DNA from 4 places in the Mesorhizobium sp. M1342 genome. Region 2 is predicted to be linked to each of the others. Evidence: predicted binding sites of a transcription regulator. Region 2 holds the regulator's gene; each other region holds the start of a gene.
What was found. The regulator PhoB, encoded in region 2, activates phosphate uptake and scavenging genes when phosphate is short. The targets are predictions, from matches to a motif close to TGTCATNNANCTGTCAT.
Positions count from the first base shown of each region.

Region 1: the regulator PhoB is predicted to act here: its motif matches at 1,336-1,352, upstream of olsB (l-ornithine N(alpha)-acyltransferase).
Region 3: the regulator PhoB is predicted to act here: its motif matches at 1,453-1,469, upstream of ppk2 (polyphosphate kinase 2).
Region 4: the regulator PhoB is predicted to act here: its motif matches at 4,316-4,332, upstream of NKH06_RS12595 (acid phosphatase).

Region 1 covers NZ_JAMYLI010000042.1:1,038-8,308, forward strand. The annotation lists gene NKH06_RS29630 (response regulator) at 1-1,235, shown strand, start outside; gene olsB (l-ornithine N(alpha)-acyltransferase) at 1,416-2,291, shown strand; gene NKH06_RS29640 (trimeric intracellular cation channel family protein) at 2,469-3,101, opposite strand; gene grpE (nucleotide exchange factor GrpE) at 3,208-3,843, opposite strand; gene NKH06_RS29650 (hypothetical protein) at 4,083-4,283, shown strand; gene NKH06_RS29655 (hypothetical protein) at 4,381-4,758, shown strand; gene NKH06_RS29660 (fatty acid desaturase) at 4,887-5,909, shown strand; gene NKH06_RS29665 (GMC family oxidoreductase) at 6,027-7,271, opposite strand, start outside.
Region 2 covers NZ_JAMYLI010000024.1:24,970-32,240, forward strand. The annotation lists gene NKH06_RS23300 (PstS family phosphate ABC transporter substrate-binding protein) at 1-49, shown strand, start outside; gene pstC (phosphate ABC transporter permease subunit PstC) at 145-1,608, shown strand; gene pstA (phosphate ABC transporter permease PstA) at 1,605-2,921, shown strand; gene pstB (phosphate ABC transporter ATP-binding protein PstB) at 2,940-3,758, shown strand; gene phoU (phosphate signaling complex protein PhoU) at 3,785-4,492, shown strand; gene phoB (phosphate regulon transcriptional regulator PhoB) at 4,509-5,198, shown strand; gene eglC (endo-1,3-1,4-beta-glycanase EglC) at 5,735-7,159, shown strand; gene NKH06_RS23335 (type I secretion system permease/ATPase) at 7,204-7,271, shown strand, end outside.
Region 3 covers NZ_JAMYLI010000011.1:193,361-200,631, forward strand. The annotation lists gene NKH06_RS13940 (hypothetical protein) at 1-82, opposite strand, end outside; gene NKH06_RS13945 (aldo/keto reductase) at 257-1,300, opposite strand; gene ppk2 (polyphosphate kinase 2) at 1,571-2,491, shown strand; gene NKH06_RS13955 (dihydrofolate reductase family protein) at 2,542-3,189, opposite strand; gene hemB (porphobilinogen synthase) at 3,407-4,438, opposite strand; gene NKH06_RS13965 (hypothetical protein) at 4,527-4,820, opposite strand; partial or broken gene NKH06_RS13970 (DUF8605 domain-containing protein) at 5,017-5,352, opposite strand; gene NKH06_RS13975 (enoyl-CoA hydratase/isomerase family protein) at 5,549-6,592, shown strand; gene NKH06_RS13980 (DUF6163 family protein) at 6,589-7,011, shown strand; gene ldtR (transcriptional regulator LdtR) at 7,250-7,271, shown strand, end outside.
Region 4 covers NZ_JAMYLI010000010.1:130,714-137,984, reverse strand. The annotation lists gene corA (magnesium/cobalt transporter CorA) at 1-586, shown strand, start outside; gene NKH06_RS12615 (MaoC family dehydratase) at 710-1,186, shown strand; gene NKH06_RS12610 (MaoC family dehydratase) at 1,183-1,653, shown strand; gene NKH06_RS12605 (adenine phosphoribosyltransferase) at 1,699-2,244, opposite strand; gene NKH06_RS12600 (alpha-hydroxy acid oxidase) at 2,254-3,399, opposite strand; gene NKH06_RS12595 (acid phosphatase) at 3,576-4,271, opposite strand; gene NKH06_RS12590 (cytochrome c1) at 4,399-5,271, opposite strand; gene NKH06_RS12585 (cytochrome b) at 5,300-6,601, opposite strand; gene petA (ubiquinol-cytochrome c reductase iron-sulfur subunit) at 6,618-7,178, opposite strand.

The DNA.
Region 1 (7,271 bases), on a different contig from region 2:
GTTGCCATGTCGAACCCGACGTGCCGCAATTGATCACCGCCGATCCGGGCAAGGTGAGGCAGGTGCTTCTCAACCTCATCGGCAACGCCATCAAGTTCACCGACAGCGGCGGCGTGCTGGTGAGCATAGCACGCGCACGCACCGAAACCAGCGACCGCATATGCTTCACCATCGCCGATACCGGTCCGGGCCTGCGTGATGCCGACCTGGAGCGCATTTTCGAGGAGTTCGAGCAGGCCGACGGCACGTCGACACGCACACATGGCGGGGCCGGCCTCGGCCTTGCCATCTCCAGACGCCTGGTGGCCGCCATGGGCGGCACGATCTCGGTATCCAGCCGGCTCGGCCAGGGATCCGAGTTCGTCTTCGAAATCCCTGCGATAGCGGCCACCGAAGCGCCGCAGGGCCACCAGAATGCTCTCTCGGGCAGACGCGCGGTGATCCTGTCGAAGAACGCCGTCGAGGCCGACGCCATCGCCCGCACCATCCGCGCCAATGGCGGCGCGGTCGACATCGCCACCACTGCCGCACAGGCCGCGCCTTTCGCCGCCGGCTGCGATGCGATCCTGGTCGATGCAGCGATGGAAGAAGGCGACGGAAGGCTGCTCAAGCGCCTGCGCCAAAGCGGTTTCTCCGACTGTGAGGCGATCACGCTGATCGCGCCGACCGATCGCGGCATGCTTGGCGAGTTCCGAGCCAGCGGCTACGCAACCTTCCTGGCCAGACCGGTGCGTGGCGGAACACTTCTGCGTGTGCTGTTGAGCAGCCATGCTCCGAGCCTCGGCCCGCCGCAGCCGGAAAGGCGCGGCGCGCCGACGCTGCGCGCCATCGGCAACCGCCAGCGCGGCCTGTCGGTGCTGATCGCCGAGGACAATGACATCAACGCCATGCTGGCCCGCGCCACGCTGCTGAAGGCCGGGCATCGCGTCAAGGTGGTCGGCAACGGCAAGGCCGCCGTCGAGGCTGTCACCGGCGCCGCGCACAAGGACCGCTTCGACGTGGTCTTGATGGATCTCCACATGCCGGTCATGGACGGGCTGGACGCGATTGCCGCCATCCGCCGCCATGAGGAAGAAAGTGCCGTGCGGCCGGTGCCGATCATGGTGCTGTCGGCCGACAGCCAGGAAAAGACCCGTCATGCGGTGTTGGCCCATGGCGCCAGCGGCTTTGTCACCAAGCCGCTCGACCCCGAGGCGCTGGTCAATGCCGTCGAGGGGCAGGTCGTCGCGGCCTGAGCTTTCCACCGCCATTCGGCACGGGCGATCACTTAAACGTAGCCGGTTGATCGTATTCGCCAGCCGACGAAGTATTGCCCATGACGTCGTATCACGGTACTGTCACAATCCTGTTGCACCTACACCGTATCCCCGTGCCAAGAGGGATGGCTCGAAGGAGAATCACTCGTGCATACAGTTATGCCGGAATGTGACACTCGGCCGAACGCCAGCAGCGCCTTGCTTGCCGGACGTAACGTCGATTCCGTCATAAAGGGCGCTGCGCTGGGCCGTATAGGCAATCTTGAAGTGCGGCTCGCTCGCAACGAGGCCGAGATCGCGGCCGCGCAGGAAGTGCGCTACCGGGTGTTCTACGACGAACTTGGCGCCAGGAAGGACCTGTTCCAGGCCCATGACCGCCGGGACGCCGATCGGTTCGATCCGCTCTGCGACCATCTGCTGGTTTTGGACACCACGCTTTCCGGTCCCGAACATCGCCGCATCGTCGGCACATATCGGCTGCTGCGGCAAGAAATCGCGGCCACGGCCGGTGGCTTCTATTCCGAAGGTGAATTCGAGCTGACCAAGCTCATCGCCCGCCACCCCGGCCAGCGCTTCCTTGAACTCGGCCGCTCCTGCGTGTTGCCGGAATACCGCTCGAAGCGCACCATCGAGGCGTTGTGGCAAGGCATCTGGGCTTACATCAACCATTACGAAATCGGTGTGATGACCGGCTGCGCGTCCTTTCACGGCACCGTGCCGGCGGCGCATGCCGAGGCGCTCACCTACCTAGCCCACCACTGCCGGACGAACTCGGCCTGGGACGTGCGCGCGGTGTCCGGGCGCTATTGCTCGATGGATCTGATGCCGATCGAGGCCGTCAATGCCAAGGCGGCGATCGCCGCGATGCCGCCTTTGGTCAAGGGCTATCTGCGCGTCGGTGCCCGCATCGGCGATGGTTGCGTCATCGATCGCGAATTCTCGACGGTCGATGTGTTCGTCGTGATGCCGGTCAAGGAGATCGGCGCACGCTACGTCAACTATTATGGCGGCGAAGCCCAGCGCTTCGCGGCGTGAGATTGAGTAGGCAGTAGGCAGTAGGCAGTAGGCAGTAGTGATGACGCCACGATTAAGCTCCTGTGACTACTGATTATTCCCTATTCCCTATTCCCTATTCCCTATTCCCTATTCCCTATTCCCTATTCCCTATTCCCCATTCCCTATTCCCTATTCCCCATTCCCTATTCCCTCTCTTCACGGAATATCTTCCGGCCGCCTGCCGGGTCGGCTCTTGTAGGACGGAAACGACCAGCCGAATTTGAGCGCACCACCGCGCACGAGGAACGCCGCCGCAAAACCGGCGAGGTCCGAGGCGAGCGGCGGCAGTCCGGCAAGTTCGCCAAGCGTGTAAAGGCCGGCACCCGCAAGGGCCGCCGTAACGTAGATTTCGGGCCTGAGCAGCACCGATGGCTCGCCGGCGAGGAGATCACGCAGAATGCCGCCGAAAGTGGCGGTGAGCACGCCGGTGATGACGGAGACGACCGGCGAACCGGTAATCGCAAGCCCCTTGGCCGCGCCCATCACCGAAAAAGCGGCGAGCCCGACGGCGTCGAGCCAGAGCAGCCATTTCCAGCGCGATTCGACACGATGCGCGCTGAAGAAGACCAGCACCGCAACCGCGGCGCAGACCAGCACATAGCCGGAGTTGGCGACCCAGAAAACCGGCAGGTTGAGGATAACGTCGCGAAGCGTGCCACCGCCTATCCCGGTGACGCTGGCCAGGAACAGGAAGCCGATAATGTCGAGTTGCTTACGCGAAGCCGCCAGCGCCCCGGTCGCCGCGAAGACGGCGACACCGGCATAGTCAAGAAGCGCGATAGGGTTCATGAGGCCAAGGCAGTAGGGATTAGGGATTAGGCAGTATGAATAGCACGAAGCCGCGCGATTGATACGACTGCCCTAGTTTCCTACTGCCTACTGCCTATCCCCTGCCTCACGCATCTTTCTCAGCCTGTTCGTTCACCGGCCCCGGCTCAACCGGTGCTTCAGCGGCGACGAACTTTGGCCCGCCCTTGGCGACGCCCACCATGGCCGGGCGCAGCACGCGGTCGCCGATCGAATAGCCCGGCTGCACGACCTGGACCACGGTGTTGGCCGGGACATCCGGATTGGGCACTTCGAACATCGCCTGGTGGAAATTGGGATCGAACTTCTCGCCTTCAGGCGCGAGCTTCTTGACCCCATGCCGTTCCAGCGCCGACAGCATGGCGCGCTCGGTGAGGTCGACGCCTTCGATCAGCGCCTTGAAGCCGGCGTCACCCGATGCTTTGGCCTCGGCGGGAATCGCATCCAGCGCGCGGCGCAGATTGTCCGACACCGACAACATGTCGCGGGCGAAATTCGCGACCGCGTAGGTGCGCGCATCGTGCACATCGCGCGCCGTGCGGCGCCGCAGGTTTTCCATCTCGGCCGCCACGCGCAGCGCGCGGTCCTTCAGCTCTTCATTTTCCTTCAGCAGCCGCACAAGGGCTTCATAATCACCGTCGGTGCTGCCTTCCGTGCGCTCGGCTGTGGGCTCGGTCGCCTCGACTTCATCGGGCGCGCGTTCGTCTTTTGCCTGGTCGCTCATCGCCGTTTCCCGTCAATCTCGAATGATGTGGATTTTGTGCCCGATATCGATGTTTGGCGGCCAAAAATCAAGGGGTAAGCGACTATGGAAGCCGCCGGCCAAGGCGGGACAATGACAGGCAAGACATTTCGACTTTAATTCAAATTTTACCTTAACCGCCGGCTTTGCTTGCCACACAGGCATGATGGGGGAACCATTCTCTTGCTGCAGGAGTTTCGAAGCCGAGACAGGATTTTGAGATGATGACCCGCAACATGGGCGAAAAGGCAGAGGGGCTGGCCATCGAGATCAGGCGCCAGTTCGGCGCCGAGGCGGTGACCCGCTTTCTGCGCACCTTGCCGGCCTTCCGCACCGAAGCCGACATCCCCGACCGGCTCAGAGAACTGCTCGACCGCCTCGATGGGGCGGAGCGCGGTGACATCGGCTGGCGCCGGCCGTAACGCAACAATCGATCTTGGCAGCAAACCTCCTATCGGCAATAGCCGGGGAGAGCCGAACCATCTAAGGATAGATGGGTTGGTTCAAATGGAGGACGTAATGCGCAAGGTTTCGATTACCTCATCGCTGATGGCGCTTGTCGGCCTCGGCGCCATAACTTTGGCGGCCTTTCCGGCACAAGCAGACAATCTGCAGCTGCAATTGGGCAAACATGGCCCGCGGCTGAAGCTCATGGAAGATTGCGACCCCGCCTACGACGATTGCGAAGGTCCCCGTCGCGACGATCGGCGCGACCGGCGTCAACGAGGCTGCACGGAAGACCGGGCTCTCGACAAGGCAGAGCGAATGGGCATCCGCCGCGCAAGAATTGAGTCCATCGGCCGCCGGGAGATCACGGTCCGCGGCAGACAGGGTGGCGACCGCGTGCGCGTGACTTTTGGCACCGAGCGCGGCTGTCCTATCCTCGATCGCGAATAGCGGTCGACGTCATCAGCAGGTTGAGCTGGCGGTTGGCTGGCTCGACCGCCAAGCCACGCGACAATTACGCACAGTAATTTTGCGTGATGTTGCCTTGCGGCGGCGAGGCACCGCGCCTATGCTTCCTGATGAACATGATTTCCCCTGAGGCGGTGGCCAACAGCAAGCGCGCCTGGCTGAAGATTCTCGCCCGCTACAAGAAGCCCGACAGGCGGCGCAGCGCCGTCGAACTCGCCATCACCCTCATTCCATTCGCCATACTCTGGGGACTGTCCTCGGCGGCCTATGCCTATGGCCATTGGTGGGGACTGGTCCTCATCCTTCCCGCGGCCGGGTTTCTGGTGCGCATCTTCATGATCCAGCACGACTGCGGCCACGGCTCCTTCTTCGCCAATCGCTACGCCGACGACTGGATTGGCCGCGCGCTCGGCATCCTGACGCTGACGCCCTACGATTGCTGGCGGCGTGCCCACGCGACGCACCACGCCAGCGCCGGCAATCTTGACGAACGCGGCATGGGCGACATCCGGACGCTGACCGTTGCAGAATACCGGCAGATGTCGTGGCGAGGCCGCCTCGCCTACCGTCTCTATCGCCACCCGCTGGTGATGTTCGGGCTCGGTCCGATCTGGCTGTTCATCTTCGAGCAAAGGCTCCCCGTCGGCATGATGCGCGGCGGCCTGACCCCTTGGGTGTCGTCGATGACCACCAATCTTGGCATCGCGGTCGCGGCAGCCATCCTCATCTGGTTCGTCGGCCCAGGCGCTTTCCTGGTGGTCCACCTGCCGATCGTCATCCTCGCCGGTTCGGCCGGCATCTGGCTGTTCTACGTCCAGCACCAGTTCGAGGAAACGGAATGGGCGAAGGATGCCGACTGGGAATTCCAGCACGCTGCCCTGCACGGATCGTCCTATTACGATCTACCGCCGGTGCTGAACTGGCTCACCGGGAACATCGGTGTCCATCACGTCCATCATCTCTCCGCCAAGGTGCCGTGCTACCGGTTGCAGGAAGTGCTGCGGGATTATCCCGAGTTGCGCGACATCGGCCGTGTCACGCTGCTCGAAAGCTTGCGCTGCGTCAAATTGGCATTGTGGGACGAAAACCGCCGCAAGCTGGTGTCGTTCCGCGAGGCACGGGCGGCGGCTTAAGCAATTCCAGGAGAAGTTTGAACGGTTTCCCAGGGAAAGCGCGTAACGTTTTCCCTGGGCAATTGCGTCATAACAAAAGGACCGCCGCGCTATGGGCGCCGCGGCCTGGAGCTCCGATCAGGCAGCCCTGATCATGTCGGCGGCCTTTTCGGCGATCATGATGGTTGGGGCATTGGTGTTGCCACCAATCAGTGTCGGCATCACCGAGGCGTCCACGACACGCAAGGCTTCAAGCCCGCGCACCTTGAGTTGCGGATCGACCACCGCCATCTCGTCGACCCCCATCCGACAGGAGCCGACCGGGTGATAGACCGTGTCGGCGCGGGTACGGATATGGGTCATCAGATCGGCATCGCTCGGCTCGCCGGCGATGTGCATTTCCTTGTGCCGGTAGCGCGTCAGCGCCGGCGAAGCCAGCACCTGCCGGGTGATCCTCACGCCTTTCAGCAGCAGTTCCGCATCGCGCTGGTCGCCGAGAAAGCGCGGATCGATGCGTGGCGCGGCAAATGGATCGGCGCTGGCCAGCCCAACCTCGCCACGTGAGTGCGGCCGCAATATGCAGACATGACAGGAAAAACCGAAGCCGTAGTGCAGCGTGCGCGCATGGTTTTCGACCAGGCCGATGACGAATTGCAGCTGCAGGTCAGGGCGTTCAAGCGCCGGGTCGGATTTGACGAAAGCGCCGCTCTCGGCCGCCGGCGAGGCGATCAGCCCGGTTCCATCCCGGCGCCACTGCGCGATGTGCCTGAGGAAACCCAACGCGCCGCGCGGGCTCATGCCAAGCATATCGGTGTCCTTCGATCTCCAGCCGACGATGAAATCGAGGTGATCCTGCAGGTTCTTGCCGACGCCCGGCAATTCGTGGACGACGGGAATGCCATGCACGGCAAGTTCGGCCGCCGGGCCGATACCCGATAGCAACAGAAGCTGCGGCGAACCGAAGGCACCGCCACAGAGGATCACCTCGCGCGACGCCTGTGCCACTGTCTCGCCTTTGCGTGTCCGGTAGCGGATGCCGGTGGCGCGCTTGCCGTCAAGGACGATGCCTGTGGCGTGCGCCCGCGTGACCACGGTCAGATTGGTCCGCTGCATCACCGGATGGAGATAGGCGGCGGCAGTCGAACAGCGCTCGCCATTACGGGCGCCACCGGCAAACTGGGTCACCTGGAAATAGCCGGCGCCCTCTTGTTCCGGTCCGTTGAAATCGTCCGAGGCGCGAATCTGGTTTTCGCCACAAGCCTCTATGAAGGCCTTGGCGATCGGCCTCGGCGAGCGCTGGTTCGACACTTTCAGCGGGCCGTCCCCGCCATGCAACGCATCAGTGCCGCGCTCATTGCCCTCGGCGCGCCGGAAATAGGGCAG
Region 2 (7,271 bases):
CGAGCGTCAGGCCCAGCGTGACGCTTTCGCCGCCGGAAAGTCGATGTAATCAGCTGCCGAACCGGGGTGCGGGCCAATCCCGCGCCCCGGTTTCATCGCAGGCCGCAACGGCGGCTGCGTAAGAATTTCTCTTGGGGTGGGTCCATGTCCTTGCTCGTACTGGCCATCGTCGTTGCCGTCGGCCTGGTTGCCTTTTTCATCGGCCGGCAACGTGCCGCGGCCCAGGACAATGGCAAGGTCAAGCCGCATTCGCGCGCCCACTATCATGGCTGGTGGGCCTTCCTGCTCGCCGTTCTGCCTGCTCTTTTGCTGCTTGCCGTCTGGACCGTCGGGTCTTCCATCTATCTGGACCGACACATTCACGCTGCCTTGCCCGAGCGCACCGTCGACAGCAAGGTTGCCAGTGAGGCACTGGACGTCAGCCTGGTAAAGAGCCTCGCCAGGGGCCTGCGCAAACTCGATGCGGGCACACTGGCCGCAATGCCTGCCAGCTTTGCCGAGCTGCAGCCGCTGCTCGCCGCCAAGGGTGTGGCACTGGCGAGCGACACGCAGGATTACATGATCCCGATCGCCGTCGAGGCGAACAAGGTCCAGGACCGGCTCGGCCTGTTCGGCGCCATTGTCATTCTCGTTTCCTCGATCGCCGGCGCCTTCTATGCGCTCAGGCAGATCGAGCCGCGCGCCAGGGCACGCAACAATGTCGAGAGGCTGATGCTGTGGGGGCTGCTTGCCGCCTCCACCATCGCCATCCTGACCACCATCGGCATCGTGCTTTCGATGCTGTTCCAGACGATCACCTTCTTCGAAAGCGTCTCGCCGATGAGTTTCTTCTTCGGCACCGTCTGGGATCCGCGTTTTGCCGCTGCCGGTTCGGGCGGCAGCCAGGGCCAGTTCGGCCTGATCCCGCTTCTTGCGGGCACGCTCTACATCGCCGCCGTCGCACTGCTGGTTGCGGTGCCGGTGGGGCTGATGTCGGCTGTCTACATGGCCGAATACGCAACGCCCAGGGTGCGCTCGGTGGTCAAGCCGGCGCTTGAACTGCTGGCCGGCATACCGACCATCGTCTACGGCATCTTCGCCGTCGTCACGCTTGGGCCATTCCTGCGCGACCTGTCCGCGGCACTGACCGGCGGTTCGCCCTTCATCCAGGGCCAGAGCATCTTCACCGCCGGCCTGGTCATGGGCGTCATGCTGATCCCGGTCGTGTCCTCTCTTTCGGACGACATCATAACCGCGGTGCCGCGCGCCATGCGCGACGGGTCGCTCGGCCTCGGCGCGACCCGCTCCGAGACGATCAAGCGGGTGATCCTGCCGGCTGCACTGCCCGGCATCGTCGGCGCCGTCCTGCTGACTGCCTCGCGCGCTATCGGCGAAACGATGATTGTCGTGCTGGCGGCGGGCGTCGCCGCCAACCTCACCATCAACCCGTTCGAGGCGATGACGACCATCACCGTCAAGATCGTCAACCAGCTCACCGGCGACCTCGAGTTCAATTCGCCGCAGACGCTGGTCGCCTTCGCGCTCGGCCTGACGCTGTTCGCGCTGACGTTGGTGATGAACATCGTCGCGCTCTACATCGTGCGCAAATATCGGGAGCAGTACGAATGACCGACATTTCCATGGATACGATGGTCAGGGCGGCGGCCCATCCGCGCCGCGACATCGGCCTGAAGGCCCGTTACGCTGCCGAGCGCCGATTCCGCATCTATGGCGTCGTGGCGATTTCCGTAGGCCTGGCGTTCCTGGCAATCATGCTGATCACCATCGTCTCGAAAGGCTACACCGCCTTCTGGCAGACGACGGTATCACTGCCGATCTCGTTCGACGAGAAGGTGATCGATCCTTCCGGCAAACGCGCAACCGATCCGAGCGTTCTGATCAAGGCGAATTATCCCAAGCTCGCCGAAAACGCGCTGGTGGCCAAGCTCGGCATCAATCCCGACGATAAGCCGGCGATCAAGCAGCTCAAGGGCTTCCTGTCGGAAGGCGCCCGCGTCCAGTTGCGCGACATCGTTGCCGCCGATCCGTCCGTGATCGGCACGACGCGCGACGTCAACATCCTCGCCGCCGCCAATCTCGACTCGGCTTTCAAGGGTCAGATCGACCTCAGCGTCGAGGAAGCGCGACGCAAGGTCTCGGACCAGCAGATCACCTGGATGAACAAGCTCAAGGCCGAGGGCGCGATGGCCGAGCACTTCAACAGCGGCCTGTTCACCTACGGCGCCTCCAGCCGCCCGGAAACCTCGGGCATGGGCGTGGCGATCATCGGCTCGTTTTATATGATGGTGATCGTGTTGCTGCTGGCGCTGCCGATCGGCGTCGCCGCCTCCATCTATCTGGAGGAGTTCGCCAAGAAGAACCGTTTTACCGACCTTATCGAGGTCAACATCAACAATCTGGCCGCAGTGCCGTCAATCGTCTTCGGCTTGCTCGGCCTCGCGGTGTTCATCAATTTCCTGGGCATGCCGCGCTCTGCCGCCTTCGTCGGCGGCCTGGTGCTGACGCTGATGACGCTGCCGACGATCATCATCGCGACGCGAGCCGCACTTGCAGCGGTGCCGCCGTCGATCCGCTCGGCAGCTCTCGGTCTTGGCGCCTCCAAGATGCAGATGGTGTTCCAGCACATCCTGCCGCTTGCCGCGCCCGGCATCCTCACCGGCACCATCATCGGTCTGGCGCGTGCGCTCGGCGAAACCGCGCCTCTGCTGCTGATCGGCATGGTCGCCTTCGTCGCCGATCCACCGACGACGCCTTTCGATCCGGCCACCGCGCTGCCGGTGCAGATCTATATGTGGGCGAACGAGGCCGAACGCGCCTTCGTCGAGCGTATGTCCGGCGCCATCATCATCCTGCTCGTCTTCCTCATGGCCATGAACATCACCGCGATCGTGCTTCGGCGTCGGTTCGAGCGGCGCTGGTAGAAAAAAAGGCATCTTGGTATGAACATCATGACCGAACAGTCCCTTGAAAACGCAGTGGGCGACAAGATGAAGTCGAACGAAGTGATCAAAATGCGCGGCGACAAGGTCGGCGTGTTCTATGGCGAGAAGCAGGCGCTGTTCGATGTCAATCTCGACGTCCGCCTGAATCAGGTGACGGCGCTGATCGGCCCCTCCGGCTGCGGCAAGTCCACCTTCCTGCGCTGCCTCAACCGCATGAACGACACCATCGATTCAGCACGGGTAACCGGCAAGATAACGCTCGACGAAGAAGACATCTACGACAAGAACATCGATGTCGTCGAACTCAGGGCGCGCGTCGGCATGGTGTTCCAGAAACCCAATCCGTTCCCCAAATCGATCTACGAGAACGTTGCCTATGGTCCGCGCATCCACGGATTGGCCAAGCGCAAGGCCGATATGGATCAGATCGTAGAGTCGAGCCTGAAGAAGGCGGCGATCTGGAACGAGGTCAAGGACCGTTTGCAGGAACCTGGCACGGGTCTTTCCGGTGGCCAGCAGCAGCGTCTGTGCATTGCACGCGCCATCGCCGTGTCACCCGAGGTGATCCTGATGGACGAACCGTGTTCGGCGCTCGACCCGATCGCCACCGCTCGCGTCGAGGAACTGATCGACGAACTGCGTCAGAACTATACCATCGTCATCGTCACCCATTCGATGCAGCAGGCAGCGCGCGTGTCGCAGCGCACCGCGATGTTCCATCTAGGCTATCTGGTCGAGGAGGGCGCCACCGACAAGATGTTCACCACCCCCGACGACAAACGCACCCAGGACTACATCACCGGCCGGTTCGGCTGAGCTCAGGCATACGAGGGACGAAGATCATGGGTGAACATACCGTCGCATCTTTCGATGAGGATCTGGAGCAGATCAGCCAGCTGATCCGCGACATGGGCGATCTCGCCCGCTCGATGGTCAGTGGCTCGACCAGGGCTTTGCTCAATTCGGACAATGCGCTGGCGCAGCGCGTGGTTTCCGATGATGCCATCATGGATGCACGCCAGCGCGAGCTGGACGATCGCGCCATCACGCTGATCGCCAAGCGCCAGCCAATGGCCAACGATCTGCGTGCGGTGGTCGGTTCGATCCGCATGGCCGGCGACCTTGAGCGCATCGGCGACCTTGCCAAGAACATCGCCAAGCGCGTCGGCACTGTCGGGCTGAGTGTCACGCCGCACGACCTTTCGCATTCGATCGACGCGATGGCGCAACTGGTGCTGATCCAGGTGCAGGGGGTCGTCGACGAGTACGCCGCCGCCGACCCGGCAGCGCTTGCCACGCTCAGAAACAATGACGAACGCATCGACGTCAAATACACCTCGGTGTTCCGCGAGCTGCTGACCTACATGATGGAAGATCCCCGCAACATCACGGCGTGCACGCACCTGTTGTTCTGCGCCAAGAACCTCGAGCGGATCGGCGACCACGTGACCAACATCGCCGAAAATGCCTACTATGTTTTGACCGGCACGCAGCTGCCAGCCAATCGTCCGAAGCAGGACGAGACGGCAATGTCCGCGCCAGCGGCATAACAGGGGTGACCAGCCGATGATCGCACCACGCATCATGGTGGTGGAGGATGAGGAGCCGCTAGGCGTGCTGCTCCGCTACAATCTTGAATCCGAAGGTTACCAGGTCGAGGTGGTGACGCGCGGCGACGAGGCCGAAATCCGGCTGCAGGAGAACGTTCCCGACCTTCTCGTGCTCGACTGGATGGTGCCGGCGGTTTCCGGCATCGAACTCTGCCGGCGCCTGCGAATGCGCCCAGAGACCGAGCGGCTGCCGATCATCATGCTGACCGCGCGAGGCGAGGAAAGCGACCGCGTGCGCGGCCTGTCGACCGGCGCCGACGACTATCTGGTCAAGCCCTTCTCGACGCCGGAGTTCATGGCCAGGGTCAAGGCGCTGCTGCGCCGGGCCAAGCCGGAAGTGCTGTCCAGCGTGCTGAAGGTCGGCGACATCGTGCTCGATCGCGAGTCGCACCGGGTCTATCGCAAGAAGAGCGAGATCCGGCTCGGGCCGACCGAATTCCGCCTGCTCGAATTCATGATGCGCCACCCCGGCCGCGTGTTCTCGCGCAGCCAGCTGCTCGACAATGTCTGGGGCGAGACGATTTACATCGACGAACGCACTGTCGACGTGCACGTCGGCCGGCTGCGCAAGGCGGTCAACAACGGCCGCATGCCTGATGTCATCCGCACCATCCGTGGGGCGGGTTACGCGATCAGGGAAGACTAGGTGGCTGTTCCGTCCCGATAGATCGGGAAAACTCGATTAGCACGCGGTCGCCAACAGCCGGTGGAATGTTGCACTCGTCTCATGGATGGGGAGCGAGCACGTGACGCCAGGAGCGGTCATCCTCATCAGGTTTCGAATGACTGCATTTGGGCCAAAGCGACAGGCAGCTTCTGGCGTTCCCCGATCTCCCAAACTCTCTATTGGGGCCCGGCTGGCCGCAGGAAGCACGGCGAATTACTTGGTACGTCGCCATCTTGCCCGCAGACTCCGACCAGAAAGCCACGCAAGAATGACTTTGAGTTAATTTAGATATACGTTCGTCGGATGACGCGTATTCTGCAGAAATATACAATTTTAATAAATTACTTCAAATTATTGCGAGTCCTCTCCTCTTTATTCATTGCTCGTCTGTCGATTGCTCAACGCGATCTCGGATCTAATGACGATTCTGTGGAACGATCTCGTTCTTTGCAGCGTTGCTTGGAAGCGGTCGCCGGACCTTTGACCAGGTCGGGCACCATTGGGAAGGATTTCTGATGAGCACGGTCTTAAATGCCAAGGGCATCCCTCTTGCCTACACCGGCGCTTCCACTCATTGGTTCTCGGCCACCGGGTCTGGACCGGAACTGCATGGCACCTCCGGCAACGACTCCTTCTGGGGAGACACCGGCGTCACTGTCACGATCTACGGTGGCGCCGGCGACGACTACTATCATCTCTATTCCACCAACAATAAGGTGGTCGAGGATCCTGGGGCAGGGATCGACACGATCGACACATGGATGAGCTACAAGCTCCCCGACAATTTCGAGAACCTCGTCGTTACCGGCACCAACCGATTTGCGTTCGGAAATGCGGTGGACAACATCATCAAGGGCGGGTCGGGTCACCAGACGCTGGATGGCGGCAAGGGAAATGATGTCCTGATCGGCGGCGATGGCGCCGATACTTTCGCCATCTCCAAAGGTAATGGAAGCGATCTTATCTTCGACTTCGGTGCGACCGATGCGGTCCGGCTTGACGGCTACGACTTCACTTCGTTCGATGCCGTCCGTTCACAGATGGTCCAGGTGGAATCGAACGTGATGCTGAACCTCGGATCCGACGAGATCCTGGTGTTCAAGAATACGACCATCGACAAGCTGCAGCCCACCCAGTTCGAACTTCCGATCGACAAGTCCGCAATGACGCTGTCCTTCTCCGACGATTTCAACACGCTGAGCCTTCGGGACGGGCAGGACGGCACCTGGAATTCCAATTTCTGGTGGGGAGCGCCGAACGGCAGCACGTTGAGCAGCAATGGTGAGTTGCAGTGGTATATCGACGCCAATTATGGCCCGACGAGTTCGGTCCATCCGTTCAGCGTTGAGAACGGCGTCCTCACCATCACCGCCGCGCAGGCGCCGGAGGACATCAAGCCTCTGATCAACAACTACGAATACACCTCGGGGATCCTGACGACCCACGACACCTTCTCGCAAACCTACGGCTATTTCGAAATGCGGGCGGATCCTCCTGAAACAGCCGGAGCCTGGCCGGCGTTCTGGCTGCTTCCGGAGGACGGCTCGTGGCCGCCGGAGCTGGACGTTGTCGAAACGCGTGGCCAGGACCCGAACACGCTCTACATGACGGCGCATTCCAATGAGACGGGAGCGCACACGAAGGTTTCTTCAACGGTGAACGTTGCGGATACCGACGGTTTCCACACCTATGGCCTGCTCTGGACGAAGGATGAGCTTGTCTGGACCTATGATGGTGTAAAGGTCGCTCAAGCAGCGACGCCGGCCGACATGCACGATCCCATGTATATGCTGGCCAATCTCGCGGTGGGCGGCATTGCCGGCCAGCCTCCTGACCATCTGGCTACGCCAGCGGAGATGAAGATCGACTACATCCGCGCCTATACGCTGGACGACCTGCAGCACCACCCCTTGGACATCGCCGGCGACCATTCGGTCTAAGCGACGCCCTTATGTTGGGGCCATGAGCCGTTAGGAGCGCGGGAATGATTGCACGGTCTGATCTGCGGGCAGTCTTGAGGCGCGCCATCGCCGATGTCGGTGTTTTTTCGTT
Region 3 (7,271 bases), on a different contig from region 2:
CTGCCAGCTTCTCGGCCTTCTTGGCCGCCTTCTGGCGGTCGCGTTCCTTGCGTTCCTGATCGTAATTTGGTGGTCGCGCCATATCGGCTCCTTTTCACTGCCTCGCGGCTCTGGTCCTGCCTAGGAGCATTAGCCGTCAAACACAACAGCTGAAGCGATAGTGCGTCGATGATGGCCAGGCTTGCAAGATGCGCGTCGCAATGAAGGGCCAGGCCCATCATTGCGGTGGCGATACCTATCGCCGTCGATTTGCCGATCAGATGCCGCTTCGGTCAATCACCAGATCGGCGGCACCAAAACGGTCCTTTGCCGTCAGTTGCTGGTGCCAGTAGGGATAGAGCAAGGGCGGCCGGCTGACCGCGTCGAGGCGCTCGCGCTCCTCGCCGGAAAGCACCAGGCTTGCCGCCGCGATGTTGTCCCGGAACTGCGTTTCCGTCCTGCCACCGATCACCAAGGAACTGATGGACGGCCGGCCAAGCAGCCAGGCCAGCGCCACCTGCGCTGCCGACACCCCGCGCTGCGCGCCGATCTCCACAAGCACATCGACGATCCGCCACAGCCGGTCCTCGTCGCGGATCGGCGGTTCGGACCAGCCGGCGAGCTGCCGGGCGGTGGGGCTGTCACGGCGGTATTTACCGGACAGCAATCCGCCGGCAAGCGGGCTCCAGACCAGAACGCCCAACCCCTGGTCGACAGAAATCGGCAGCAGTTCGTACTCCGCCTCGCGCGCTTCCAGCGTGTAATGGATCTGCTGCGTAACGAAGCGGGGCTGATGATGGCTGTCGCTGATGCCGAGCGCCTTCATCACCTGCCAGCCGGAATAGTTGGAGCAGCCGACATAGCGGATCTTGCCCTGGGCAACCAGCGTATCGAGCGCGGCGATGGTTTCCTCCAGCGGTGTCACGCCATCCCATTCGTGCAGGAAATAGATGTCGATGACGTCGGTCCTGAGCCGCTTCAGGCTCTTCTCGCATTCGCGGATCAGGTGATGGCGCGACAGGCCTTCATCGTTGGGACCTTTGCCGATCCGCATCCGTGCCTTGGAGGCGATCAGCACGTCGCCCTTGCGCTTGCCGCCGAGCGCTTCGCCGATGATTTCTTCCGACATGCCGTTCGAATAGACATTGGCGGTGTCGATGACATTGATGCCGGCGTCGATGCAGAGATCGATCATCCGGCGCGCCTCGTCGAGGTCGGTCTTGCCGACAGCCGAAAATGCACCGGCGCCGCCGAAAGTCATGGTGCCCATGGTCAGCGTCGATACTTTCAGGCCGGAACGGCCGAGAGTGCGGTATTCCATGTCGGTCCTCGCGATTGCATTGAGAAGGGGTTGGGAAGGGCGCCCGAATGTGGCTGCTATTTGTAGGACAATTTGCGCGGTATGTCTCCATGCCAGGGCGGCGGATCGATCATGCCTCGCGGGTTTTTGCAGTGATGGCGATCAGGTCAGGCTGCAATAAAACCGTCATTGCGGGCCTATATTGAAGTCGGCTCAGGCGTTGCCGTTCCGGGCTGTAAGCCGGGAGTTTGGGGCGCCGATCGACAGAGCTTGCAAGTGGAGCAGCCGATAATGACCGAGCTAAAACAGAATTCTGCGGCCAGGGATTGGCTTGAAGCCGAACTCGCCGACACGCTCGACGAAGACTATGAGCTCGAAATGTCGGAGCCGGCGCTGTCGATGGAGATCGCCAAGATCTACAAGAATTCGCATCCGCCTTCGATCGATCGCATGCAATATTTTCGCGACCTGATCAGCCTGCAGTCCGAATTGATCAAGCTGCAGTCCTGGGTCGCCTACCACAAGAAGAAGCTGGTGGTGATCTTCGAGGGACGCGACTCGGCCGGCAAGGGCGGCGTCATCAAGCGCATCACCCAGCGGCTCAATCCGCGCATCTGCCGTGTCGTGGCACTGCCGGCGCCGACCGAGCGCGAAAAGTCGCAATGGTATTTCCAGCGCTATGTCCCGCATCTGCCGGCCGGCGGCGAGATCGTGCTGTTCGACCGCTCATGGTACAACCGCTCGGGCGTCGAGCGGGTGATGGGCTTTGCCCAGCCCGATCAGGTCGAAGAATTCTTTCACGACGTGCCGGAGTTCGAGCGCATGCTGGTCCGCTCGGGCATTACCGTGGTCAAATACTGGTTCTCGATCACCGACGAGGAACAGCAGATGCGCTTCCTGATGCGCATCCATGATCCGATGAAGCAGTGGAAACTGTCGCCGATGGACCTGCAGTCGCGCGTGCGCTGGGAGCAATACACCAAGGCCAAGGAAGAGACCTTCGCCCGCACCAACATCCCGGAAGCGCCCTGGTTCATCGTCGAGGGCAACGACAAGAAGCGCGCGCGGCTGAACTGCATCGACCATCTGCTCAAGCAATTGCCCTACGAGGAGGTGCCGCACGAGGAGATCACGCTGCCGGAGCGCGTCTTCAACCCCGAATACGAACGCCAAGTGCTGCCGCGCGAGCTTTACGTGCCGGAGAAGTATTGAGATAGACGAAGCTGCAATCTCCCCCTCGAGGGGGGAGATTGGCTCTCCACCTACGCCCGCTTGATGATGACGTGCGTGGCGAGCGGCGTCGCCACCTGCTCGTTGCAGACATAACCGAGCTTGAGCATGTCGAGGCCGGTAAAAAGGTTCTCGCCCGTGCCCAGCAGCACCGGCGCGATCGCCAGATGCATCTCGTCGATCAGTTTTTCCTGCAGATATTGCCGGATGGTGGCGACGCCGCCGCCGACCCGCACGTCCTTGCCGCCAGCGGCAGCCTTAGCCTGTTCAAGAGCTGAATGGATACCGTCAGTGACGAAGTGGAAAGTGGTGCCGCCCTCCATCGTGATCGGTTCCCGCTTGTGATGGGTGAGCACGAAAACCGGCACATGATAGGGCGGGTTGTCGCCCCACCAGCCCTTCCAGCTGTCGTCAGGCCACTCGCCGCGGATCGGTCCGAACATGTTTCGGCCGAGGATCCAGGCGCCGACATTTTCGAAGCTGCGCGCCGCGAACGCCTCGTTGACGTCGGTGGTGCCGCCATCTTGTCCGAGCACCATCTCTCGGAAGGTGCGGGTGTCGACAAACCACTTGTGCAAGGATTCCCCACCGACGCCGAGAGGATTTTGCAGATCCTGATCGGGACCGGCGCCATAGCCGTCGAGCGACAGGGTGAAAGCGTTGACGCGAAGTTTGGACATGCGAGCCTCCTCGATAACCAGTTGTATTTTGCAAGCAGTTGTTTTGTATCAAACTGATTGTGAATTGCAAGCGGTATTTCAAGCGCGAACGAAGCCCAGGCTAGGGGTCAAGCGACCCCCGCTATGGATTCCCCGGCCAGGAGCCGGAAATTGGTAGGGATGTAGAAGCGGATTCGCCGACATTGGTTGCCGCGACCGGTCATCGCCGGAAGAGAAATTACCCCTTCAGCAGTTCCGCCACTTCGGGCGCGAAATAGGTCAAGATGCCGTCGCAGCCGGCGCGCTTGAAGGCGAGCAGCGATTCCAGCATTGCCTTCTCGCCGTCGATCCAGCCATTGGCGCCTGCCGCCTTGATCATCGAATATTCGCCCGACACCTGGTAGGCGAAGGTCGGCATCTGGAACTCGTCTTTCAGCCGTCGGATGATGTCGAGATAGGGCAGGCCGGGCTTGACCATCAGCATGTCGGCGCCCTCGGCAATGTCCTGTTCGGCCTCGCGCACTGCTTCGTCGGAATTGGCGTGGTCGATATAGTAGGTCTTCTTGTCGCCCTTGAGCAGGCCGGCGGTGCCCACAGCCTCGCGATAGGGGCCGTAGAAGGCCGACGCGAATTTGGTCGCGTAGGACATGATCGCGACGTCCTGAAAACCGTTGGCGTCGAGCGCGTCACGGATGGCGCCGATGCGGCCGTCCATCATGTCGGACGGCGCGATGATGTCGGCGCCGGCGGCCGCCTGGATGACGGCAGCGGCGGTTACCTGTTCCACTGTCTCATCGTTGACGATGATGCCGTCGCGCAGGATGCCGTCATGGCCGTGGCTGGTGAACGGGTCGAGCGCTGCGTCGGTGATGATGCCGATCTGCGGCACCGCATCTTTGATCGCACGGGTGGCGCGGTTGATGACATTGTTGGGATCGAGGATGTGCGAGCCGGTCTGGTCGCGCAGCGAGATGTCGACATTGGGGAAGGTGGCGAGTGCCGGAATGCCGAGTTTTGCCGCGCGCTCGGCCTCCTTGACGGCGAGATCGATCGACAGGCGGAAGACGCCGGGCATGGCGGCGATCGGCTCGCGGACACCCTTGCCCTCGACGACGAAGATCGGCCAGATCAGGTCGTCGACCGTGAGCCGGTTCTCCTGCACGAGACGGCGCGACCAGTCGGCCTTGCGCATGCGGCGCAGACGGCGGCTGCCGGTGATCTCGTCGACGCCGCGCGCGCCGGCGGGCTTTGCGGGTGTGAATTTGTTCATCGCCAATACTCTCGTTCAGGCAGGCTTTTACCACGAGCTCCCGCCACTGACCAATGCGGCACGATTGTGCCAGCGACGCGGTCGAGGTCTATTCGGGTTGCCCATTGCCTGACAGAATCTGTGCTGCGCCCCTGATGGCGACACGGAAAGCCTCGTCGAAGCCGACACCGCGCACCTGCCAGATGTAGGTCTTGCCGGCCGCGGCCAGCCGCCAGTTGGCGATCCAGCCCAGTTCCTTGTCGCTCCAGACGAGACTGCCGGAAAGCGCCTGGTCGGCGCCGGTCTTCTTCGCGAGTGTGTCGAGCTTCGTCATCTCGGCATTGCGAAGCGCCCGATCGTCCAATCCGGCCCGCGACAGCTGCGCCGCCGTGGGAAAAGCCACCTGCATGGCCAGCGGTACGGCCGCATTGCCGAACGATTCGCGCATCGGCATGCCACGGTCGTCGTCGGCATCGAGCGTAATGCATTGTTCCGCGCTCGGTCGCCAAAAACACCGCCAGCCGCGGCCGCTCGGCCAGCCACGGCCTGCTGCCGAGCGAAGCCAGTACCGGGTCGATTTCAGCCGGCCCGTACTGGCAGTAGAGATTGTGAGGCCGATCATACGTGCCCTGGTCGTCATGGTTGGCAATGCCTTCCATGCGGTCGCGGTAGTGGAAGCTGGCGACGAAGCTGCCGGCCTTGTCACGCAATACCGTCATTTCAGGTTTCACCGGCAGGCGCTGATCACCGGAAACCCGCACTAGAACCGCGTCGAGACAGCGCTTGAAGCCGGCCTGGCGGTTTTTCTCGTACTTGCCGTTGACGATGGTCTGGGAGCTGTAGAGGTCTTCCAAAGTCCCCGCCATGACCGGGTGAACAGCCAAGCAGATGCTCAGCCCAATTGCCACCGGCGCAAAGCGTGAAAATCGAGTCATAACCAATCGTCCCGTTCGAAGACCCGCCAGAGCTGCGCTGCAATGAACTCTATCCAGTTTTTCAGTATTGCAGCTCGATTTTTAGTACCGGCTCCTGGTCCGGCCCAGAGCTTGCACCGGTGTGCTCGCCATTGACGCACCCATGCGCCACGCTTTAGCACTTCAGTCCCGGCGGCCGGGGGAGGGATTCTTCACGATGGATTTTGGCGGAGGCGACGAGATCCGCTTCGAACATCTGGGCCGGGCCGGCGTCGTCACCTTGACGCGGCCGCAGGCGCTCAATGCCTTGACGCACCGCATGATCGGGGCGCTCGACGCTGCTCTTTCCGCCTGGGAGGCCGACCAGGGCATCGACGTCATCGTCGTCAAGGCAGAGGGCAGGGCCTTTTCGGCCGGCGGCGATATCCTGCATGTCTATGAGACAGGCCGGGCGGGAAAACCGCCGGTCGAGTTCTTCGCCGACGAATATCGCCTCAACGCCCGCATCAACAGTTATAGGAAACCTTATGTGGCCCTGATCGACGGCATCGTCATGGGCGGTGGTGTCGGAATCTCCTTCCATGGCTCGCACCGGGTGATGACCGAGAATGCCCAATTTGCCATGCCGGAGGTCGGCATCGGCTTTTTTCCGGATGTTGGCGCCAGCCACCTGCTGCCTGACCTCGGCGGCTCCTTCGGTATGTATCTGGCGCTGACCGGCAATCGCATCCGCTATGGCGATGCGCTTTGGTCGGGGCTGGCAACCCACACCGTCAAGGCCGAGGACCAGGCCGGCTTCCTCGACCGCCTGGCGCTGACCGGCGATCCGGAATCGGTGCTGCGCGGCTTCTTCGTGCAGGCAAGGCGAGAAACCGACAGGCCGACGCTGGAGGCGATTGTCCGCCATTTTTCGCAACCGTCCCTGAACCGCGTCATCGACAGCCTCGAGCGTGCGGCCGCCGCCGATGAGTTCGCGGCACAGACACTGGCGACGATCCGCACCCGCTCGCCGACCAGCCTGCGCGTCGCCTGGCGGCAGATCAGCGCCGGACTGACGCTGTCCATGGAAGCCTGCATGAGAATGGAGTTCCGCATCCTCAACCGGATGCTCGCCGGCCATGATTTCTACGAAGGCATCCGCGCCGCCATCATCGACAAGGGCTCGAAGCCGCAATGGCGGCCGGCAAGCCTCGCTGCGGTTAGCGAAGCGGATGTCGACGCCTTTTTCGCCCCGCTCGGCGAACGGGAACTCTTGATATGAGCGAGGTGACCTCGAGGCGCGTCGTGCTGCAGCCCTCCGGGGTGGAGGTGATCTTCGCCTGGTTCCAGCGCGTCATATCGGGCTACTGCCTGCTGTTCGGCATTCTCTACTGGATCAGGTTGATCGGCTTTTATCCGGGTACGCTGTGGCGGTTCGACCTGATGCCCGTGCACTGGCAGGTCGCGGCGGTGGTGCTCGCCGTGTTCTTCCCCTTTGCCGCTGCCGGCCTGTGGATGCTGGCGTCCTGGGGCCCGGTGATCTGGTTCATTTGTGCGGTGACCGAGACGGTCATGTATGCCGGCTTTCCCGAGCTATTCGGCCATCGCTTGCTGATTGTCGTCTCGCATGCGGCGGTGGCGGTGCTCTACATTGTCTTCCGCGTCGTCATCTACCTGCAGAAGCGCCCGGTCCGCCACTAAGCCCTTGAGCACATTGGCGGCCCGGCTGTCGCCTCGAATGAGCCCCGCAATCGTTGCCGAAATCTTTAGGTTAATTATCCTTGCTTGGGTGACCGTTCGTTAAGCCTCTTGCGAAACCTCTTACCGGTAAGCTCTTGTTAGCCCTAGCGTTTAAGTCGAATTTTATGAGTATTCGATAGTGTCGCGATCAAGGTGAAAAACAAAAAATCACCAGGGCGACAAACGAGAGGCAAAGACAATGATCAATTCGCGTCCGGCGG
Region 4 (7,271 bases), on a different contig from region 2:
CATCCTGATCGGCTTGCTGGAGGCGATCGTCGACCGTCTCGCCGACATTCTGGAACGCGCCGGCCGCGACATCGAGGCGATCTCGCGCGATATATTCGAGGCGCGGTCGACCAAGGTTTCCAAGCGCAACCGTGATTTCCAGGAGTTGCTGAAAGCCATCGGCCGCAAGGAGGACATCGCGTCTTCGATCCGCGACAGCCTGATCTCTCTGCAGCGGCTGGCAGGCTTCTTCGCCCATGCCTCGACCCGCACCAAGATGAGCAAGGACACCAAGGCGCGCATCAAGACGCTGTCGCGCGATGTGCTGTCGCTCGCCGACCACGCCACCTTCCTGTCGCAGAAGATCTCCTTCCTGCTCGACGCCACCCTCGGCATGATCTCGATCGAGCAGAACGCCATCATCAAGATCTTCTCGGTCGCCGCCGTCATCTTCCTGCCGCCGACTTTGGTCGCCTCGATCTACGGCATGAATTTCGACGTCATCCCCGAGTTGAAATGGGAGCTTGGCTATCCCTTCGCCATCGCCATGATGGTGCTGTCGGCGATCCTGCCCTTCTGGTACTTCCGCCGCCGCGGCTGGCTCTGAGTGGCCCTGTCGATCGGCTGCCACAGGCTGGCGCAGTAGAAATCGCTTGACCAAACGAACGCCGGCCTGCATCCGGAAACCCCGATCCTGGGGATCGTGGGTCGACAAGCCGGATTCCAGACCATGACTGCAGAGATAAAAACATGGGCCTATGAGGACTTCATCGAGGGCGCATCGATCGACCTCGGCTCGAAGCTCGTGAGTGCCGCCGAGATCGTCGAATTCGCCGGAGAATTCGACCCGCAGCCGATGCATCTCGACGAGGAAGCCGGTAAGGCCAGCATCCTCGGCGGGCTGGCAGCGTCGGGCTGGCACACCTGCGCAATGTTCATGCGCATGCTGTGCGATGCGTTCCTGCTGGACTCGACCTGCCAGGGCGCGCCCGGAGTCGATCAGGTCAAATGGAAGAAGCCGGTCCTGGCCGGCGACCAACTGACCGGCACCCTGATGGTTATTGCCAAGCGCCTGTCGAAATCGAAGCCGCAACTCGGCTTCGTCACCATGCGCAGCGAACTGTTCAACCAGCGTGGCGAAAGCGTCTTCGAGCTCGAGAACTCCGTCATGTTCCTCACGCGCGATGCCGCGGGGAGCCAAGCATGACACTGGACGAGTTCTTCCGTATCGGCACCACCGTCACGCTCGGCTCGCACTCATTCGAGCCCGAGGCGATCAAGGCCTTCGCCCGTAAGTACGACCCGCAAATCTTCCATATCGACGAGGAGGCCGCGAAGAAAAGTGTGCTCGGCGGCCTCTGCGCGTCCGGCTGGCACACGGCCGCGACCTGGATGAAACTCAATCTGGAAAACCGTATGGACGCCGAGATCGCTGCGTGGAGCGGTCCCGGTCCAGTGCCGGAATTCGGTCCCTCGCCCGGCTTCAAGAACCTGAAATGGCTGAAGCCGGTCTATGCCGGGCAAACCATCACCTTCACGCGCACCGCGCTGTCGCACCGCCCAATCGCCTCACGCCCCGGCTGGCGGCTGCTGGCGCTGCGTTCGGAAGCTTTCGATTCCACCGGCGACAAGGTGCTCGAGTTCGAAAGCGCCGTTCTGGTGAAGGCCGAGTAACGCCACTTTCCCTCTCCCTTCTTGTAGGAGAAGGGAGAGCACTCCTCAATGTCCTTCGAACCCTATCAGCGTTCTGACCGGCACACCGAGGGCTTCGAGCTTGGCGCGGCCGCCGAGGTCCGGCAGGTCGATGACAAAACAGGCAGCGAGGATGTCGGCGCCGATCTGGCGCAGAAGTTTGACCGCGGCTTCAGCCGTTCCGCCGGTGGCGATCAGATCGTCGACAAGGATCACCTTCTCGCCCGGAGCAACGCCGTCCTTGTGCATCTCCATCTCGTCCAGCCCATATTCCAGGCTATAGGCGACGCGCACCGTTTCGTAGGGCAGCTTGCCCTTCTTGCGGATCGGCACGAAACCGGCCGAGAGCTGATGGGCGACGGCGCCGCCAAGGATGAATCCACGTGCCTCGATGCCGGCGATCTTGTCGATCTTCTGGCCGGCATAGGGATGCACCAGTTCGTCGATGGCGCGGCGGAAGGCGCGCGCATTGCCGAGCAGCGTGGTGATGTCGCGAAACAGGATGCCGGGCTTGGGATAATCCGGAATGGTGCGGATCGCGGCGAGCAATGTGTCTTCGAGGGAGGATTTCATGGGTCGAGATTACCTGAAACGGACGTTCTTGCGCGACAATTGTTCGATCGAACTGCAGCCCATCAGCTTCATGCCGCGTTCGATCTCGACCCGCATCTGCTCAAGCGCCCGTTCGACGCCGGGCTGGCCTGCCGCCGCGAGCGGGAACAGATAGTAGCGTCCGACGCCGACGGCCTTGGCACCGAGCGACAGCGCCTTCAGCACATGGGTGCCGCGCTGCACGCCGCCATCCATGATGACGTCGATCCTGTCGCCAACGGCGTCGACGATCTCGGCAAGCTGATCGAACGCCGCCCGCGAGCCATCCAGCTGCCGCCCGCCATGGTTCGACAGCACAATGCCGCTGCAGCCGATGTCGACGGCGCGTCTTGCATCCTCCACCGATATGACGCCCTTGAGGCAGAACGGACCCGACCAAAGCTTGACCATCTCGGCCACGTCGTCCCACGTCATCGACGGGTCTAGCATCTCGGTGAAGTAGCGGCTGATCGACATCGTGCCGCCACCCATGTCGACATGCTCGTCGAGCTGCGGCAGCTTGAACCCCTCATGGGTGAAATAATTGATCGCCCAGGCCGGCTTGAGCGCGAACTGCGCCATTCCGGCGAGATTGAGCTTGAAGGGAATGGCAAAGCCGGTGCGTTTGTCGCGCTCGCGGTTTCCCCCGGTGATGCTGTCGACGGTCAGCATCATCACCTCGACGCCGACCGCCTTTGCGCGCTGCATCATCGCCCGGTTAAGACCTCGGTCCCGGTGGAAATAGAACTGGTAGACCTGTGGGCTGCTGCTGATGCCGCGCGCCTCCTCGAGGCTGACGGTGCCAAGCGAGGAGACGCCGAACATGGTGCCGTATTTGGCGGCGGCCCTGGCGACCGCGCGCTCACCCTGATGGTGGAACAGGCGCTGCAAGGCGGTCGGCGAGCAATAGAACGGCATCGCCAGCTTCTGGCCCATGACCGTCACCGACATGTCGACCTCGCTCACTCCGCGCAGCACGTTGGGAACAAGGTCGCAGGTCTCGAAGCTTTCGGTGTTGCGGCGATAGGTGACCTCATCGTCGGCCGCGCCGTCGATGTAGTTGAAGATCGGCCCGGGCAGCCGCTGCTGTGCCATCCGCCGGAAATCGGAAAAGTTGTGACAGTCGCTGAGCCGCATCATCGAATTCCAAAGGCCATGGCGGGACGAGCTTCTCGCCACCGTTCGATGCGTCGAATATCAACCTGATGCCGCCATGCCAACGGACTAATTGCCGAACTTTCGCTTGAGCACGAGCGTTAACAAAAAAGGAGCGCCTTAAGCGCCCCTTCCCGTCTAAATCCGGCTGACGAGGATTACATGCCGAGATCGGAACGAAGCTCGGCCCTGGCCACTTCATATTCAGCCTTGAAGTCGTCCCGGTTGAGCAGGACCGCGGCAATAACGCTGCCGGAAATCTTGCCCATCTCGACGTCGGACGCATAGTGGATGCCGCCGACCTCGCGGTTGTGGGCGTATTCGGCCGCACGCGCCATGATCTCGGCGCGCTTTTCCGGGACCATGTCGGACAGGATGATGCCCATCATCGTGCCTACGGTGGCATGGCCAGACGGCCAGGAACCGGAGCTCGACAGCTTGACCGCCGGCTTGACGAGATCGCTGAGCTGATGCGGGCGCCGGCGCTTCCAGACATCCTTGGCCGGGTCGACGACAGCCCCTTCGGTAGCCACCACGCGATCGAAGAAAGCGCTGAATTTCGGCAGCGTTTCCTTGTTGAATTTCGGCCCCATGACGTCGGCAAAGCGCCAGACATTCTCCTCGGCATCGGCCACCGCGCTGGCGACCATCTCCGGGGTGCGCGTCACCTGCAGCGTCAGCACCTCGCCGAGTTCGGCCTTGGTCTGCGCCGAATCGTTTGCCGGCGGCGGCGGCAGGATCATCGTCAGGTCGACGTCCTTGTTGGTGACGAAGGGCTGAGCGTCTTCCGCTTGCGCGGCCGAGCCGAGGATGAGCAGCAACAGGCCTGCCGCGAGCGATGCGTATCTTTTCATGAATGCGATCCTTTGATGAGAGCAGCACAGGATCGCCGGATGCGATGACGGCCATGTGACATGACCAGCCTCCGGAAATGCAAAAGGGCGCCCCTCGGCGCCCTTCGCGATCACTTGATTGTGTGGTCTAGTGGGCCACGCCTTCCCACACCTTGCGCTTGGTGAGATAGACCAGCGCGCCGAACAAAAGCAGGAACACCAGAACGCGAAAACCGGTCTTCTTGCGGTCTTCCATATGCGGCTCGGCCGCCCACGCCAGGAAGGCGGAGACGTCGCGGGAATACTGGTCGACGGTCTGCGGCGCACCGTCATCATAGGTCACCTGGCCGTCGGAGAGCGGCTTGGGCATTTTCAGCGACACGCCGGACATGAAGTACGGATTGTAGTGGGTGCCTTCCGGGATCACCATGCCGGCCGGCGGCGTCTGGTCGTAGCCGGTCAGCAGCGAGTGGATATAGTCGGGACCGCCGGCATCGTATTGTGTGAAGATGTCGAAGACGAATTGCGGAAAGCCGCGCTCGACGCCGCGAGCCTTGGCCAGCAGCGACATGTCGGGCGGGGCAGCGCCGCCATTGGAAGCGGCGGCCGCTTCGTCGTTGGCGAACGGCGGCGGGAAGTGGTCGGACGGCTTGCCTGGACGGTCGAACATGTCGCCGGCATCGTTGGGACCGTCATGGATCGTGTACTCGGCCGACAGCGTCTTGATCTGCGCATCGGAATAGCCGAGGTCCGACAACGTTCGGAACGCCACCAGGTTCATCGAATGGCAGGCCGAGCAGACTTCCTTGTAGACCTTGAGGCCGCGCTGCAGCTGCGCCTTGTCGTAAGTGCCGAACGGGCCGGTGAAACTCCAGTCCATTTCCTTTGGCTCGTCCATCGGGAAATGCGTCGGATTGGCCACATTGTGTGCCTCTTCGGCGGCGATCGCCCGAGTGCCCGCGGCCCCAGCGGCGACGGCCACGAGGCCGATCAGCGCCAGCGAGGTGAGAATCTTTTTCATGCCAAATCCCCTTAGATTCTCTACCCGCTCAGCCTTTGGTTTCCGGCGCCGCCGTAGCGCCCGCCGGATGTCCGCTGCCGCCCTTGTTCTTCTCGAGGACCGCCTCGGTGATCGAGTTCGGCAGCCGTCGCGGCGTCTCGATCAGTCCGAGCACCGGCAGCGCGATCAGGAAGAAGGCGAAGTAGAACAATGTCGCCATCTGCGCCATGAACACATAGCTGCCTTCGGCCGGCTGCGAGCCCAGCCAGCCAAGCAGGATGGCATCGGCCACGAACAGCCAGAAGAACAGCTTGTACCAGGGCCGGTAAACGGCCGAGCGTACCTTCGAAGTGTCGAGCCACGGCACCAGGAACAACATGACGATGGCGCCGAACATGCACAGCACGCCGCCGAGCTTGGAGTTGATCGGCCCGACATTGAAGGTGATGGCGCGCAGGATCGCGTAGAACGGCAGGAAGTACCATTCGGGCACGATGTGGGCCGGCGTCTTCAGCGGGTTGGCGACGATGTAGTTGTCGGGATGGCCGAGATAGTTCGGCAGGTAGAAGACGAAATAAGCGAAGAAGAACAGGAACACGATCATGCCGAACGCGTCCTTGATGGTCGCGTAGGGGGTGAAGGCGACAGTGTCGGTCTTCGACTTGACCTCGATACCCGTCGGGTTCGACTGGCCCACGACATGCAGCGCCCAGATGTGCAAAACGACGACGCCGGCAATCATGAACGGCAACAGATAGTGCAGCGCAAAGAAACGGTTCAGCGTCGGGTTGTCGACGGCAAAGCCGCCGAGCAGCAGCTGCTGAATCCAGTCGCCGACCAGCGGAATGGCGCTGAAGAAGCCGGTGATGACGGTGGCGCCCCAGAAGCTCATCTGGCCCCATGGCAGCACGTAGCCCATGAAACCGGTCGCCATCATCAGGAGATAGATGATGCAGCCGAGGATCCAGAGCAGTTCGCGCGGCGCCTTGTAGGAGCCGTAATAGAGGCCACGGAAGATGTGGATGTAGACGGCGACGAAGAAGAACGAGGCGCCGTTCGAATGCATGTAGCGCAGCAGCCAGCCGGAATTCACGTCGCGCATGATCTTCTCGACCGAGCCGAAGGCCAGATTGGTGTCAGCCGTGTAATGCATGGCCAGCACGATGCCGGTCAGGATCTGCGCCACCAGCATGATCGAAAGGATGCCGCCAAAGGTCCACGCATAGTTGAGGTTGCGCGGCACCGGATAGGCAACGAAGCTGTCATAGACCAGCCGCGGCAGCGGCATGCGGGCGTCGAACCAGCGTCCGAGACCGGTTTTGGGCGTATAGGTCGAGTGTCCCTCGCTCATCGAAATATCCCCTGCCTCAACCGATAAGGATCTTGGTATCGGAAATGAACTTGAATACCGGAACCGCCATGTTCTCAGGCGCCGGGCCTTTGCGGATGCGGCCGGCCGTATCGTATTGCGAACCGTGGCACGGGCAGAACCAGCCGCCGAAATCGCCTTCCTGGCCAAGCGGAATGCAGCCGAGATGCGTGCAGACCTGAACCATCACCATCCAGGCCTCCTTGCCGGGCGTGGTGCGATTGGCGTCGGTCGCCGGCGCATCGGACGGCAGATTGGCGTTGCGGGCGATCGGATCCTTGAGATCGGCGAGATTGACAGCCTCGCCGTCCTTCATTTCCTGTTCGGTGCGGTTGCGGACCACGACCGGCTTGCCGCGCCACTTGACGATCAGCGACATGCCCGGCGTCAGCGAGGCGACGTCGACTTCGACGGAAGCGAGCGCCAGCGTCGAGGCATCGGGGCGCATCTGGTCGATGAACGGCCACGCGAAAGCACCCGCGCCGACCACTGCGGCCATGCCGGTGGCGACGTAGAGAAAATCACGACGGTTGGGATCCTGGGTGTCGGTTGCGCTCACGGGTGCCTGATCCTTTCGCCTCTTCCGTGCCGGTGGCTGAGCCTTGTTCCCCGCTCAATTACGCCAACCCGACAGCGCATGGCGAACAGGCTT